Linked DNA regions of Pseudonocardia sp. HH130630-07. The protein of the gene in region 2 interacts with the protein of the main gene of each other region in a pairwise test. Links are inferred from orthologs where the notes say so. Each region holds a gene or a part of one and is shown on either strand. Other genes may lie near its edges.

What was found. Proteins that work in one complex are often made in the same cells at the same time.
Region 1: the proteins of thrS (region 2) and rplA interact in binary tests that used the Escherichia coli proteins (3 or more experiments, as listed by UniProt). The link is inferred for Pseudonocardia sp. HH130630-07 from one-to-one orthologs.

Annotation. Positions count from the first base shown.
Region 1 is NZ_CP013854.1:3,066,998-3,074,128, forward strand. Bases 2,473-5,442 are described here. They hold rplA (50S ribosomal protein L1), read left to right. Parts: upstream 2,473-3,579; coding sequence 3,580-4,305; downstream 4,306-5,442. Other genes in these bases: nusG (transcription termination/antitermination protein NusG), read left to right, coding at 2,473-2,997; rplK (50S ribosomal protein L11), read left to right, coding at 3,068-3,502; AFB00_RS14920 (CaiB/BaiF CoA transferase family protein), read right to left, coding at 4,377-5,442. Outside these bases: rpmG (50S ribosomal protein L33), read left to right, coding at 195-362; AFB00_RS14885 (MaoC family dehydratase N-terminal domain-containing protein), read left to right, coding at 396-845; AFB00_RS14890 (MaoC/PaaZ C-terminal domain-containing protein), read left to right, coding at 842-1,270; preprotein translocase subunit SecE, read left to right, coding at 1,583-1,939; more of nusG, read left to right, coding at 2,008-2,472; more of AFB00_RS14920, read right to left, coding at 5,443-5,474; AFB00_RS14925 (sterol carrier protein), read right to left, coding at 5,508-5,918; AFB00_RS14930 (zinc-binding dehydrogenase), read right to left, coding at 6,046-6,966; AFB00_RS33265 (TetR/AcrR family transcriptional regulator), read left to right, coding at 7,039-7,131. UniProt on the Escherichia coli protein: One of the primary rRNA binding proteins, it binds very close to the 3'-end of the 23S rRNA. Forms part of the L1 stalk. It is often not seen in high-resolution crystal structures, but can be seen in cryo_EM and 3D reconstruction models.
Region 2 is NZ_CP013854.1:6,069,290-6,076,369, reverse strand. The notes cover bases 2,026-4,944. They hold thrS (threonine--tRNA ligase), read left to right. Parts: upstream 2,026-2,418; coding sequence 2,419-4,470; downstream 4,471-4,944. Other genes in these bases: AFB00_RS28610 (HIT family protein), read left to right, coding at 4,497-4,944. Also shown: AFB00_RS28620 (transglycosylase domain-containing protein), read right to left, coding at 1-1,922; more of AFB00_RS28610, read left to right, coding at 4,945-5,057; pgsA (phosphatidylinositol phosphate synthase), read left to right, coding at 5,101-5,715; AFB00_RS28600 (phosphatidylinositol mannoside acyltransferase), read left to right, coding at 5,708-6,628; AFB00_RS28595 (glycosyltransferase family 4 protein), read left to right, coding at 6,625-7,080. UniProt on the Escherichia coli protein: Catalyzes the attachment of threonine to tRNA(Thr) in a two-step reaction: L-threonine is first activated by ATP to form Thr-AMP and then transferred to the acceptor end of tRNA(Thr). The rate-limiting step is amino acid activation in the presence of tRNA.

The DNA.
Region 1 (7,131 bases), 3.0 Mb from region 2 along the record:
GTAAGGAGAAGGTCTACGGTTCGATTCCGTAAGGGGGCTCGTAGGGGCTTCGCCGTGATCGGCGGAGCCCCTTCATGACGGTGTAGCTCAGTCGGTAGAGCAAGCGGCTCATAATCGCTGTGTCGCCGGTTCAAGTCCGGCCATCGTCACCACTCTGGCGCACGACATGGAACACCTGCTGGGAGGCACCCGCGATGGCCAAGGCCACGGACGTACGGCCGAAGATCACTCTGGCCTGCGAGGAGTGCAAGAACCGCAACTACATCACCAAGAAGAACCGGCGTAACGACCCGGACCGGCTCGAGATCAAGAAGTTCTGCCGGAACTGCGGCGTGCACCGCGCCCACCGCGAGACCCGCTGAGCGCAGCTTGCGTAGCGAGAATCGGTCCTGAGGGTGGTCGACCAGTCCTGGGTCGGGCACTCGCTCGATCCGGTCGGGCCGTACCAGGTCGGTCGGGAGAAGATCCGCGAGTTCGCCGTCGCCATCGGTGACGGCGATCCGCTGTTCCACGAGGTCGGTGCCGCACGAGCCGCGGGGCACCCCGATCTCGTCGCCCCGCCGACCTTCCCGGTGTGCTTCACGATGCCGGTGATCGAGTCCTTCCTGAAGGACCCGGCGCTCGGCTGGGACTACACCCGGATGGTCCACGGCGACCAGCGCATCGCCTACCACCGTCCGATCCGGGCCGGTGACGAGCTGGTCACCGTGCTGCACGTCGACGAGCTGCGCACCCGGGCCGGCAACCACATGCTGACGCTGCGGTGCGAGGTGTCCGACACCGGCGGCGAGCCGGTCGCCACCACGCACGCGCTGCTCGTCAGCCCGGCGGGGGAGTCCGGGTGACCGCGGGATCCGTGCAGGCGGGCGATCGGCTGCCGCCACTGGAGGTCCGGCTCACCCGGGCCGACCTGGTCCGCTACGCGGGCGCCTCGGGTGATCTCAACCCGATCCACTGGAGCGACCGGGTCGCCGGTGCCGCCGGGCTGCCCGGGGTCATCGCGCACGGGATGCTGTCGATGGCGCTGGCCGGCCGGGTCCTCACGGCCTGGACCGGGGACCCCGCGGCGGTGCTGAGCTACGGCACCCGGTTCACCCGGCCCGTCGTCGTCCCGGACGACGACGAGGGGGCCACCGTGGAGCTGTCCGGCACCGTGGCCGAGGTCCGGGAGTCCGAGGGCCGCCGGGTCGCCGTCGTCGATCTCAAGGCGGTCTTCGACGGGCGGACGGTGCTCGGCCGGGCGCGTGCCGAGGTGGCACTGCCGGCCTGATCGACCCCGGTGTGCGAACCCGCTGGAGCGGATGCGTATGCTGGGATCAGCCGGGCGCACCGGATGATCGGTGTGCCCGTCCCGCTGCCCTCAGGGGTGGTTCGGGGCAGAGGGGTGTAGCTCAATTGGCAGAGCAGCGGTCTCCAAAACCGCAGGTTGCAGGTTCAAGTCCTGTCACCCCTGCCACGACGCCGCAGGCCATCGGGATGTCCGGTGGCGCGGCCGACGGCACGGACGGCGAAGCAGAGCAGGTCCTCCCCGAGTGGGGGACGTGATCGAGAGCGGGCAGGGCGTCCGCAGCCAGGAGGGCGCGTGAGCGACGAGCACGAGTCGGAGCGTTCCGGGCGGGAGCGCCCGAGCAACGCAGCCGACCGTCGCGGGCGGCGAGCGGCGCGGTCCGGCTCCGGCGGCACCCCGGCCAAGGGCCGCGCGACCCCGACGCGCGCCGGTGCGATGGCGACGAAGGAGAAGAAGCCCTCCCCGTTCGCCCGCGTCGCCCGGTTCCTGCGCGAGGTCGTCGCCGAGCTCCGCAAGGTCATCTGGCCGAACCGCTCCCAGATGGTGAAGTACACCATCGCCGTTCTCGTCTTCGTGACGTTCATGGTGACACTGGTGTTCCTGCTCGACTCGGCCTTCGCCGAGGGCGTCGCCCTGCTGTTCGGCAACTGACGCGCGCCGACGACCGACCGACCGGCGACCCACAGCGACCCGGACAGCAACAAGGAAGCGAGACGGACGTGACCTCCGACAGCAACGCGTACGACGAGAAGGCCGACGAGGCCGCGATCGACGCCGTCGCCGAGCACGCGGCCGACGAGACGCTGCCCGAGCAGTCCGTGCAGGACGCCGACGTCGAGGCCGCCCACGGTGAGGACGCCGTGTCCGGTGACTACACCGACGCCGAGGACGACTCGACCCCCGGCGCGGCCGCGGAGTCGATCGACGCCGAGAACGCGGACTCCGACGAGGACCCGGCCGACGCAGGCGACACGGTCGGCGCGGCGGACTCCGACGACGACCGGACCGGCGCGGACGCCGCCGACGGGACCACGGACGACGCGTCCGGGGAGCCCGGGGCCGACGACGAGCCCGCCGAGGACGTGGACCCGGAGGAGGAGCTGCGCGCCGCGCTGCGCCGCGCCCCCGGTGACTGGTACGTCATCCACTCCTACGCCGGGTACGAGAACAAGGTGAAGTCCAACCTCGAGACCCGCGCGCAGACGCTGGACGTCGAGGACTACATCTTCCAGGTCGAGGTGCCCACCGAGGAGGTCACCGAGATCAAGAACGGGCAGCGCAAGAAGGTCCAGCGCAAGGTGCTGCCCGGCTACATCCTGGTCCGGATGGAGCTGAACGACCAGTCCTGGGGCGCGGTGCGCAACACCCCGGGCGTCACCGGTTTCGTCGGTGCCACGTCCAAGCCGTCGCCGCTGACGATCAACGAGGTCGTGAAGTTCCTGCTGCCCAAGACCGAGGCCCCGAAGAAGGAGGCCGAGGGCGGCAAGGCCGCGACGACCGGCGGCTCGGCGAGCTCCGGCGGCGCCCCCACCATCGAGGTCGACTTCGAGGTCGGCGAGTCGGTGACCGTCATGGACGGCCCGTTCGCGACGCTCCCCGCGAGCATCTCCGAGGTCAACATCGATGCCCAGAAGCTCAAGGTGCTGGTCTCGATCTTCGGCCGGGAGACCCCGGTCGAGCTCGGGTTCAACCAGGTCTCCAAGATCTGACGCACCCGTGAGGAACGTCCGCGGCATGGCAGGGCCGCGCGTCGTGTACATCGATCACTGAGGAACGGACATGCCCCCCAAGAAGCGGAAGCTCTCCGCGATCATCAAGCTCCAGATCCAGGCCGGCGCCGCGACGCCGGCCCCGCCGGTCGGCCCCGCACTGGGCCAGCACGGCGTCAACATCATGGAGTTCTGCAAGGCCTACAACGCGGCGACCGAGGCCCAGCGCGGCAACGTCGTGCCGGTCGAGATCTCGGTGTTCGAGGACCGCTCGTTCACCTTCGAGCTCAAGACCCCGCCGGCGGCCCGGCTGCTGCTGAAGGCGGCGGGCGTCGACAAGGGCTCCGGCGAGCCGCACAAGACGAAGGTCGCCACGGTCACGCAGGCCCAGGTCCGCGAGATCGCCGAGACCAAGATGAAGGACCTCAACGCCAACGACATCGAGCAGGCCGCCAAGATCATCGCCGGCACCGCCCGGTCGATGGGCATCACGGTCCAGGGCTGAGAGTCCACACCGCACGCGTGGGAGAGCCGGGCGCGGCTCGCACCACGGACTGACCTCCCAGAAGGAGACGAGGACAGATGGCACAGCGCAGCAAGGCCTACCGCGAGGCCTCCGCGAAGATCGACGCGGACCGCCTCTACTCGCCGCTCTCGGCGACGAAGCTGGCCCAGGAGACCTCCAGCAGCAACACGGACGCGACCGTCGAGGTCGCCCTCCGGCTGGGCGTCGACCCCCGCAAGGCGGACCAGATGGTCCGCGGGACCGTGAACCTGCCGCACGGAACCGGTAAGACCGCCCGGGTGATCGTGTTCGCCACCGGCGACAAGGCCACCGAGGCCGAGGCCGCCGGTGCGGACGCCGTCGGCGCCGAGGACCTCATCGAGCGGATCCAGGGTGGGTGGCTCGACTTCGACGCCGCCATCGCCACCCCGGACCAGATGGCCAAGGTCGGCCGGATCGCCCGCATCCTCGGCCCGCGTGGCCTGATGCCGAACCCGAAGACCGGCACCGTCACCCCGGACGTGACCAAGGCCGTCAACGAGATCAAGGGCGGCAAGGTCAACTTCCGGGTCGACAAGCAGGCCAACCTGCACCTGGTCATCGGGAAGGCCTCGTTCGACACCGAGAAGCTGGTGGAGAACTACGGCGCCGCGCTGGACGAGATCCTGCGGCTCAAGCCGTCGGCCGCCAAGGGCCGCTACGTCAAGAAGATCACCTTCTCGACGACGACGGGCCCGGGCATCCCGGTGGACCCGAACCGCACCCGCAACCTGCTGTCTGCGGACGTCGAGGAGACGGTCTGATCTCCTGACCTGCACCACACGACGCCCCCGGCTCCTCGCGGAGCCGGGGGCGTCGTGTCGTCCGCTCCCGGTCACCAGTCCCTGAGGACGTCCTCGACGGTCTCGGGATCGGTGCCGCGGGTCGCGGTGGTGGTGCCGGTCCGGGAGAACCGGGGTGCCGGTGCGGCCTGCGGGACGCCGTCGGCGGTGACGATGGTGGCCCGCGCGGCCAGGTGCGGGTGCTCGGCCGCCTCGGCGAACGAGAGCACCGGGGTGGTGCAGGCGTCGGTGCCGGCGAACACGGCCGTCCACTCGTCGCGGGTCCGGGTGGCGAACACCTCGGCGAACCGGGCCCGCATCGCGGGCCAGCCGGAGCGGTCGTACTGGTCGCCGAGTTCCTCGTCGGTCAGCCCGAGCCCGGCGACGAGCTGGGCGTAGAACTGCGGTTCGAGCGCGCCGACGGCCATGTGCCCGCCGCCGGAGCAGGTGTAGGTGTCGTAGAACGGGGCGTGCCCGTCGAGCAGGTTGGAGTCGCGGTCGTCGGCCCAGGCACCCTGGGCGAGGAAGCCCCAGACCATCTGGTTGAGCACGCTGACGCCGTCGACCATCGCCGCGTCGACGACCTGACCCTGCCCGGACGAGCGGGCCTCCCACAGCGCCGCGAGGACCCCGACGACCAGCAGCATCGAGCCGCCGCCGAAGTCGCCGACCAGGTTCAGCGGCGGCACCGGGCGCTCACCGGAGCGCCCGATCGCGTGCAGCGCACCGGTCAGCGAGATGTAGTTGATGTCGTGCCCGGCGCGCGCGGCCAGCGGCCCGTCCTGGCCCCAGCCGGTCATCCGGCCGTAGACCAGGCGCGTGTTGCGGGCGTGGCAGTCCGCAGGCCCGACGCCGAGCCGCTCGGTCACCCCCGGCCGGTAGCCCTCGAGGAGGAGGTCGGCCCGCTCGACCAGGCGCAGCACGGTCTCGCGGCCGCCGGGGTCCTTCAGGTCCGCGGTGACGGTGCGCCGGCCGCGGCTCGTCGGGTCCGGCACCCGGGCGGAGCCGAGCTGCAGCCCGCCGGACGGCCGGTCGATCCGGACCACGTCCGCGCCCAGATCCCCGAGGATCATCGCGGCGTGCGGTCCCGGGCCGAGCCCGGCCAGCTCGACCACCTTCAGCCCGGCCAGCGGCCCCTTGCCCTGCGTCACCGGCAACCTCCTCGTCGTGTGGGTCCTGCGGGCTCAGGCCTTGAGCAGGTCCTCGCGCCCCTCGGCCTCCAGCCTGCGGCGGTACGGCTCGAACAGCTGCTTGGCCAGCGGCAGCAGCTTGAGCAGCTTCGACACCGGCCCCTTCGCACGCACGTCGCCCTTGGCCAGCGCGACCGGCAGGACCACCTTGCCCAGCCAGAACCGGTTCCCGGTGTCGGCGGTCATGAACAGCTCGATGTTCGGATCCGGGCCGGCGCCGGCGCCGGTGTGCAGCTCGGCGTTCGGCAGGTCGACGGTGACGACGGCGTCCGGGCCGGTGTAGGTGATCCGCAGGACCACCCCGGACGGCTGCAGCGCCGCCACCAGCTCCGGGTCCTGCAGGCCGAGCCGGAAGACCCCGCCCAGGTACTCGTAGACCTCGGCCTCGTCGGCGAACACGGCCATCAGCGCCTCCTCGCGAGATGTGGCGGGCACGGACCTGCCCGGCCCGGTGTGATTCTCGCGGCACCGGATCATGCCCGCCCAGCCGGTGGCCGGGCCAGCCGTGGCCCGCCCGGGCCGGGCCGGCCGGTCAGCCCCCGCCGGGCAGCAGGACCACCTTGCCGCCCGGTGTCCCGGACAGCAGCGCCGGTGCGTCCGCGAGCGCCGCGACGTGGTCGACCCGGGAGCGCAGCAGCCCCCGGCCGAGCAGCCCGGCCAGCCAGCCGAAGTCCCGGTCGAGGCCGGGAGTGCCGTCGAACAGGAAGAACGTGCGCAGCGAGCGGCCGTGCCGCAGCGTGTCGCCGAGCAGCGCGGCCGGCTCGAAGACCGCGTCGGCACCGGACGCGCGGCCGACGGACACCACGGTGCCGCCGGGGGCGAGCGCGCCGAACGCGGCGACGAGATCGGGCCCGCCCTCGGTGTCGACGACGCCGTCGACCGGCCCGGGCACCGCGCCCGCGCCGGCCACCACCTCGCCGGCGCCGAGCGCGCGCAGCTCGTCGATCCGGCCCCGGTCGCGGACGGTCGCGACGACGTCGGCCCCGCCGAGCGCGGCGAGCTGGACCGCGAACCGGCCGACCGCACCCGTCGCGCCGGTCACCAGTACCCGGCGCCCCAGCAGCGGGCCGAGGTCGCGCAGCGCCCGCAGCGCGGACCCGGCGGCGATCGGCAGGGTGGCCGCCTCCGTGTCCGGCACGCCGTCCGGGACCGTCCCGGTGACGCCCACCGGCACCGCCCGGAGCCCGGCCCAGCCGCCACCCCAACCGGCGGTGACGACGCGGGACCCGCGGGCCGGGCCGCTGCCGTCGGCCGCCGGTTCGACGACGACGCCCGCCGCCTCCCAGCCGGGCACCGTCCCCGGCGCGGCCGTGGCCAGCGCCGCGAGCTCGCCCGGGTTGACCGACGCCGCGGTGACCCGCACGAGCAGCTCACCGGGCCCGGGCACCGGATCGGGGACGGTGGCGGGGCGCAGCCGCGCCGGGGCGGCCGGATCGACGACGAGAGCATCCATGACCACAATGTGGCACGGACTGCCAGTGGGCAGCAAGTGCCAGAACGGGTCCCCGCGGTTAGGATCACCGCTGTGTCCGACACCCCGGGGCTGCGTGAGCGCAGGCGCCGCCGCACCGAGTCCGATCTCGTCGACTCGGCGTTGCGGCTGATCGGCTCGCGCGGT
Region 2 (7,080 bases):
GAGATCCCGAGGGCACCCAGTTCCGAGCGGACCGCGTTCAGGATGTGCCCCCGCTCGTCGCCCAGCGACGAGGACCGGGAGGTGTTCTCCGGCGGGATCGTCTGCGGGAACACGGCCGCCGCGCGCTCCTCCGGGGTGAGCCAGCCCTGCTGGACCATGCCGCCGAGCACGAAGTTCCAGCGGTCGCGGGCCTTCTCCGGCGCGTTCGCGGGGTCCCAGTTCGACGGCGACTGGATGACCCCGGCGAGCAGGGCGCCGTCGCTCGGCGTCAGCTGCGCGGCCGGCTTGCCGAAGTAGGCGAGGCTCGCCGACTCGATGCCGTAGGCCCCGCGGCCGAAGTAGATCGCGTTCAGGTAGTCGTTGAGGATCTCGTCCTTGGACTTCTGACCGGAGACCTTCAGGGCGACGATGAGTTCCTTGTACTTGCGCCAGTACGTGGCGTCGTTGCCGACCAGCGTCGTCTTGACGAACTGCTGGGTGATCGTCGATCCACCGCCGACACCGCCGAGCACCTGGTTCATCGCCGCCCGCAGGATGCCGGTGATGTCGAAGCCCGGGTTCGAGTAGAACGACCGGTCCTCGGCGGCGAGCACGGCCTCGCGCACGTGCGGCGGGATCGCCTCCATCCCGACCTTGATCCGGTTGCCCTGTTCGGGCACCAGCCGGGCGAGCTGGCCCCCGTCGGCGAACGACACGGTGGCGATCTGGTTCTGCACGGCCTCGTCGGTGCTGGGGATCGGGAAGGCGATCCACCCGATCCCCAGCACCAGCAGCGGGACGAGGAACACCGACGCGGCGCCGCTGACGAGGGTCCAGCGGATCTGCTTGCGCCGCCGGGTCCGGCGCTGCTCCGGGCTGAGGGCGGCCTTCTGCTCGGCGTCGAGGATGCCGAGGCGGCGGCGGACCGGGCCGACGACCGGATCGGCGAACGCGAGCGCGCGCCCGACCGGGCCGCGGGCGGCCGGGGTGGGCTCGCCAGGGGTCTCCGGGCCGGCGGCCGGGGCCACGGCGGGGGCGAGCGCCGTCACCGGCTCCGGGGCGTCGTCGGGCTCCACCGGCGGGACGACCGTGGTGACCGGCCCTGAGGGCGGTGGCTCCGGACGGCGACGCCGGCCCGGGCGGGGTGCGGCGTCCGATCCGGCGCCGCCCGCCTCCCCGGCCAGTGGCCGCTCGCCGCGCCGGGCGGGGGCGGGCGCACCCGGCGGGACGGCGTCGTGCGGCGCTGCCGGCGGCGGGGCAGCGGCCGTGGCGGGGTCGTGCGGGCGCACCGGCGGCGGGCCGCCGGCCGGGGGCGAGTCGTGCGGGCGTACCGGAGCCGGGCCGCCGGGCGGGGGCGAGTCGTGCGGGCGCACCGGCGCCGGACCACCCGGCGGGAACGAGGAGTCGTGCGGGCGGGAGGGCCGCGGAACGGCCGGGCGCCGGGGCGCGACCGGTTCACGGGCACCGGGGGCCGGTGCGCCCCGGCGGGGGCCGTCGGGTGCCGGGGTGCCGGGGTCGCGGGGGACGGTGCCGCCCCGTACCCGCATGCCGACCTTGGCGGTGCCGTGCACACCCGTGCCGGGCTGCGGTCCACGGGCGGGCGGGGGCTGGGGGGCGCGGCGCTGCCCGCCGTCCGCCGGGCCACCCGCAGCTCCACTCGCCCCGTCGCCCGCTGCGTCGCTCTCCGCGCGCACGACGTCGGCGAAGGACCCCGGGCGTCCGTGCCGCGGCCCGCCCGGGCGGGGCTGCTCACCGGAGCCGTGCCGGCCGCCCTGCGGCGCACCGTGCCGGGGCGCGCCGCCGGACCCGTCCCTGGCGACCTGGTCGCTGCTGTGCCGCCCGGCCGGGCGCTCGTCGGTGCGCACGGCCCGGCCGCGGTCGTCGGCGCCGTGCCGGTCGGCGGAACGGCGGGACCGCGGTGGTGGGGGCGGGCCTGCGGTCAACCGCCTCTCCTCTCACGGGGCCAGTGTCCGGGCGGGGGCATGCGCATCCGGTGAACGAGTCACCGGCGGGGCGCGGTGTGCCCACCTGATCGACGTCACTCGATCGTCGGCACGTCATCGGGGTGTCGCGGCGGTGCGTGACCGGCTGGGGACGGTCCACTCCACCATGTGCACCAGCCTGCACGTTCCGCCGGGTGCGACGCGACGATGTGGATCAGTTCGTCGGGCAACGGCCGTCTGTATGCGCCGAGGCGCGGGCCCGCACGGAGGTCGCCGACCGGTGGCGCCCGGAGTGCGACGAGCAGCGCCGCCCCGGCGGTCGCCGGTTCCCGGCGGCGTGAGGTCCGGCCCGCGAAACCGGTTCGCGGTGGACTATTAGCATTCACGGGAACGCGCGGCCGCCGGATCTCGTCCGATGTTCCGGCCGCCGCGGAACCCACCCCCGCTGGAGGCCGTCACCGTGTCCGCACCGCCCGCACCGCCCGCGTCCGCCCCGATCCGGGTGCCGGCCGGGACGACCGCCGGCGCGCGCGTGCGGGAGGGCGGCCTGCCGACCACCGGGCCGGACGCGATCGTCGTCGTCCGGGACGCCGAGGGCGCGCTGCGCGACCTGGGCTGGGCCCCGGAGGCCGACACCGACGTCGTCGCGGTGCGGGCGAACACCGAGGAGGGGCGCAGTGTCATCCGGCACTCCGCGGCCCACGTGCTCGCCCAGGCCGTGCAGCAGCTGTTCCCGAAGGCGAAGCTGGGCATCGGCCCGCCGGTCACCGACGGCTTCTACTACGACTTCGACGTCGACACCCCCTTCACCCCCGACGATCTGAAGAAGATCGAGTCGGCGATGAAGAAGATCGTCAAGGCCGGGCAGCGGTTCGAGCGCCGCCGGTTCGCCGACAAGGCCGAGGCCCGCACCGAGCTGGCCGACGAGCCCTACAAGCTGGAGCTGATCGACCTCAAGGGCGGTGCCGACGCCGACGGCGAGGTCATGGAGGTCGACGCCAGCGGCGAGCTGACCGTCTACGACAACGTCCACGCCCACACCGGCGCCGTCGTGTGGTCCGACCTGTGCCGCGGCCCGCACCTGCCGACCACGAAGTACATCCCCGCCTTCACCCTCACCCGGTCCGCCGCCGCGTACTGGCGGGGCAACCAGGACAACGCCCAGCTGCAGCGCATCTACGGCACCGCGTGGGAGTCCCAGGAGGCGCAGGACGCCTACCTCGACCGGATCGCCGAGGCCGAGCGCCGGGACCACCGCCGGCTGGGCTCGGAGCTGGACCTGTTCAGCTTCCCGGACGAGATCGGTTCCGGCCTGCCGGTCTTCCACCCGAAGGGCGGGGTCGTCCGCAAGGAGCTGGAGGACTACTCGCGGCTGCGGCACGCCGAGTCCGGCTACGAGTTCGTCTACTCGCCGCACGCCACCAAGGGTCAGCTGTTCGAGCTGTCCGGGCACCTCGACTGGTACGCCGACGGCATGTACCCGCCCATGCAGCTGGACGAGGAGCGCGACGCCGACGGCAACGTCCGCCGGGCGGCCGTCGACTACTACCTCAAGCCGATGAACTGCCCGATGCACAATCTCATCTTCCGGTCCCGCGGGCGGTCCTACCGGGAGCTGCCGCTGCGGCTGTTCGAGTTCGGCACCGTCTACCGGTACGAGAAGTCCGGCGTCGTGCACGGCCTGACCCGGGCCCGCGGCTTCTCCCAGGACGACGCGCACATCTACTGCACCCGCGAGCAGATGGGCGACGAGGTCCGCTCGCTGCTGCAGTTCGTGCTGGACCTGCTGCGCGACTACGGGCTCGACGACTTCTACCTGGAACTCTCGACCCGCAACCCGGAGAAGTCGATCGGCTCCGACGAGTCCTGGGCCGAGGCGACCGAGGTGCTGCGGGACGCGGCGGAGAGCTTCGGCCTGGAGCTGCGCGACGACCCGGGCGGGGCCGCCTTCTACGCGCCGAAGATCTCCGTGCAGGCGCGGGACGCGATCGGCCGCTACTGGCAGATGTCCACCATCCAGGTCGACCTCATGCTGCCGGACCGCTTCGAGCTGGAGTACACCGCGAACGACGGGTCCCGGCAGCGTCCGGTCATGATCCACCGCGCGCTGTTCGGGTCGATCGAGCGTTTCTTCGGCGTGCTGACCGAGCACTACGCCGGTGCCTTCCCGGCCTGGCTGGCGCCGGTCCAGGTGGTCGGCATCCCGGTGACCGACGCCCAGGAGCCCTACGTGCGCGAGATCGCCTCGGCCCTGCGCGCGCAGGGGATCCGGATCGACGTCGACGCCGGCGACGACCGCATGCAGAAGAAGATCCGCACCCACACGCTGCAGAAGGTCCCGTTCCTGCTGCTGGCCGGCGGCCGGGACGTCGAGGCGGGCGCGGTGAGCTTCCGGTTCCGGGACGGCTCGCAGACCAACGGCGTGCCGGTCGACACCGCGGTGCGGGCGATCGTCGCGTGGGTGCGGTCGCGGAACAACGCCTCGCCGGACGCCGCGGCGTTCGCCGTGCAGCCCGCCCCGTCGTCCGCCGCGGACGCCACGGCCTGAGACCGGCGGGTCACTAGGATCGGCTCATGCCGCAGGAGTGGGTGCCGCAGGAAGGGGTCGGGACACCGGACGGGTTCGCCCGGCTGTGGACCCCGCACCGGCTCGCCTACATCAAGAGCACCACGGACACCGGCTGCCCGTTCTGCCGGATCGGGCGGGCGGAACCGTCCGCGGACGCGGACAACCTCGTCGTCGCCCGCGGTGACGCGGTGTTCGCGCTGCTCAACCTGCACCCGTACAACCCGGGGCACCTGATGGTGCTCCCGTACCGGCACGTCGCCGACCTGGAGGACCTGACCGATCCGGAGTCCGCCGAGCTGATGGCGTTCACCCGGCAGGCGGTGGTGACGATGAAGCGGGTCGCCGCACCGCACGCGTTCAACGTGGGACTGAACCTCGGCCACGTCGCGGGCGGGTCGCTGGCCGAGCACCTGCACCAGCACGTCGTACCGCGCTGGGGCGGGGACGCGAACTTCATCGCCGTCGTCGGGCAGACGAAGGTGATCCCGCAGCTGCTGGCCGAGACCCGGGCCCAGCTGGCCGGGGCGTGGGAGCCGCCCGGGCACGGAGGGGCCGACCGGGACTAGGCTGGCCCGCGTTCACCGTCCGCGAGGGAGAACGCCGCCCACGATGCTCAACCTGTTCGCCCGCGGGCACGTCAACCGGCTCACCGACCCGATCGGCCGGGGCCTGATCGGCCGCGGGATCAACCCCGACACGGTGACGATCGCCGGCACGCTGGGTGCCGTCGCCGCCGCGGTGCTCCTCCTGCCGTCCGGGTGGCTCGTCCTCGGCTCCGTGCTGGTGACGCTGTTCGTGCTCACCGACCTCGTCGACGGCGCCATGGCCCGGGCCCGCGGGTACGGCACGCCGTTCGGCGCCGTGCTCGACTCCACCTGCGACCGGATGGTCGACGGGGCGATCTTCGGGGCGCTGGCGTGGTGGGCGCTGACCGCGGGGGCCGAGCCGGTCGCCGGGGCCGCGGCGCTCGTCGCCCTGGTCGGCGGGCAGATCGTGTCCTACGTGAAGGCCCGGGCGGAGTCGGTCGGGCTCACGGCCGAGGGTGGGCTCGTCGAGCGGGCCGAACGGCTGATCCTCGGTCTGGTCGGTGCGTTCCTGTCCGGGATCGGCGTGCCCTACGCGCTGAGCGTGGCGCTCGGCGTGCTGGCGGTCGGGACGGTGGTGACCCTGGGCCAGCGGATCCTGGCGGTGCGCCGCAGCGCCCACGAGTCCAGCCGTGCCTGAGCGGACGCTCCCCGGCCCGGCGGCGCGCGCCCGCGAGATCCTCACCGCGGCGGCGTACGCGACCGGCTGGGCGGTCGCGGGCCGGCTCCCGGCCGGTGTCAGCGCGCCGGTGTTCGACGCCGGCGCCGACCTGTTCGCGCGGCGCCGCGGCCCGGGGGTCCGGCGGCTGCGGGCGAACCTGGCCGCGGTCCGGCCCGGCGCCGGCCCGGCCGAGCTGGACGCGCTCGCCGGGCGGGCGGTGCGCAGCTACGCGCGGTACTGGCGGGAGGCGTTCGCGCTGCCCCGCATGGAACCGGCCGCGGTGCACGCGGCCGTACAGCCGAACGTCCGGGGCATCGACGCCTCGCTGGCCACGCTGCGGGCCGGGCGCGGGGTGCTCTACGCGTTGCCGCACGCCGGCAACTGGGACGTCGCGGGCGTCTACCTCGTGCGCGAGCTGGACCGGCTCGGGCTGGAGCCGGGACTGACGACCGTCGTGCAGCGGCTGCGGCCCGAGGCGTTGTTCCGGCGGTTCGTGGCCTACCGGCGGGCCCTCGGCTTCGAGGTGGTGCCCGCCGACGAGCCACGGGCCGCGCACCGGGCGCTGACCGCGCGGCTGCGGTCCGGCGGCGTGGCGTGCCTGGTCGCCGACCGCGACCTGTCCGGGACCGGCGTCGACGTCCGGTTCCTCGGTGGCCGGGCCCGATTCCCGGTGGGGCCGGTCCGGATGGCCCGGCTGACCGGGGCGGCACTGCACCCCGCCTACCCGGTGTTCGCGGGCGACGCGTGGGGGGTGCACGTCGGCGCCGAGATCGCGGTCGCGGACCGGGCGGCCGAGCCGGCCGCGGTGCAGGCGCTCGCCGACGCGTTCGGAACGCTCATCGACCGGCGGCCCGAGGACTGGCACATGCTGCAGCCGATCGGCGCCGGATGAGGGTCGGGATCGTCTGCCCCTACTCGCTGGACGTGCCGGGCGGGGTCCAGAACCACGTCCTCGACCTCGCCGGTGCGCTGCGGGCGCGCGGTCACACCGCCGAGGTGCTCGCACCGGCGGTCGGGACCGTCCCGGAGTTCGTCACCCCGGTCGGCCGGGCGCTGGGCGTGCCGTACAACGGCTCGGTGGCCCGGGTGAGCTTCGGCCCGCGGACCCACCGGCGGGCCCGGCGCTGGCTCGCCGAGCACGACTTCGACGTCCTGCACCTGCACGAGCCGACGACGCTGTCGGTGTCGGTGTCGGTGCTCGCGCTGCTGCTCGCCGGCGGGCCGATCGTCGCCACCTTCCACACCTCGACCGAGCGCTCGCGCGCGCTGGCCGCGTTCGGCGGGATCGTGCGGCCGCTGATGGAGAAGGTCACGGCGCGGATCGCGGTCTCGGCCACCGCACGG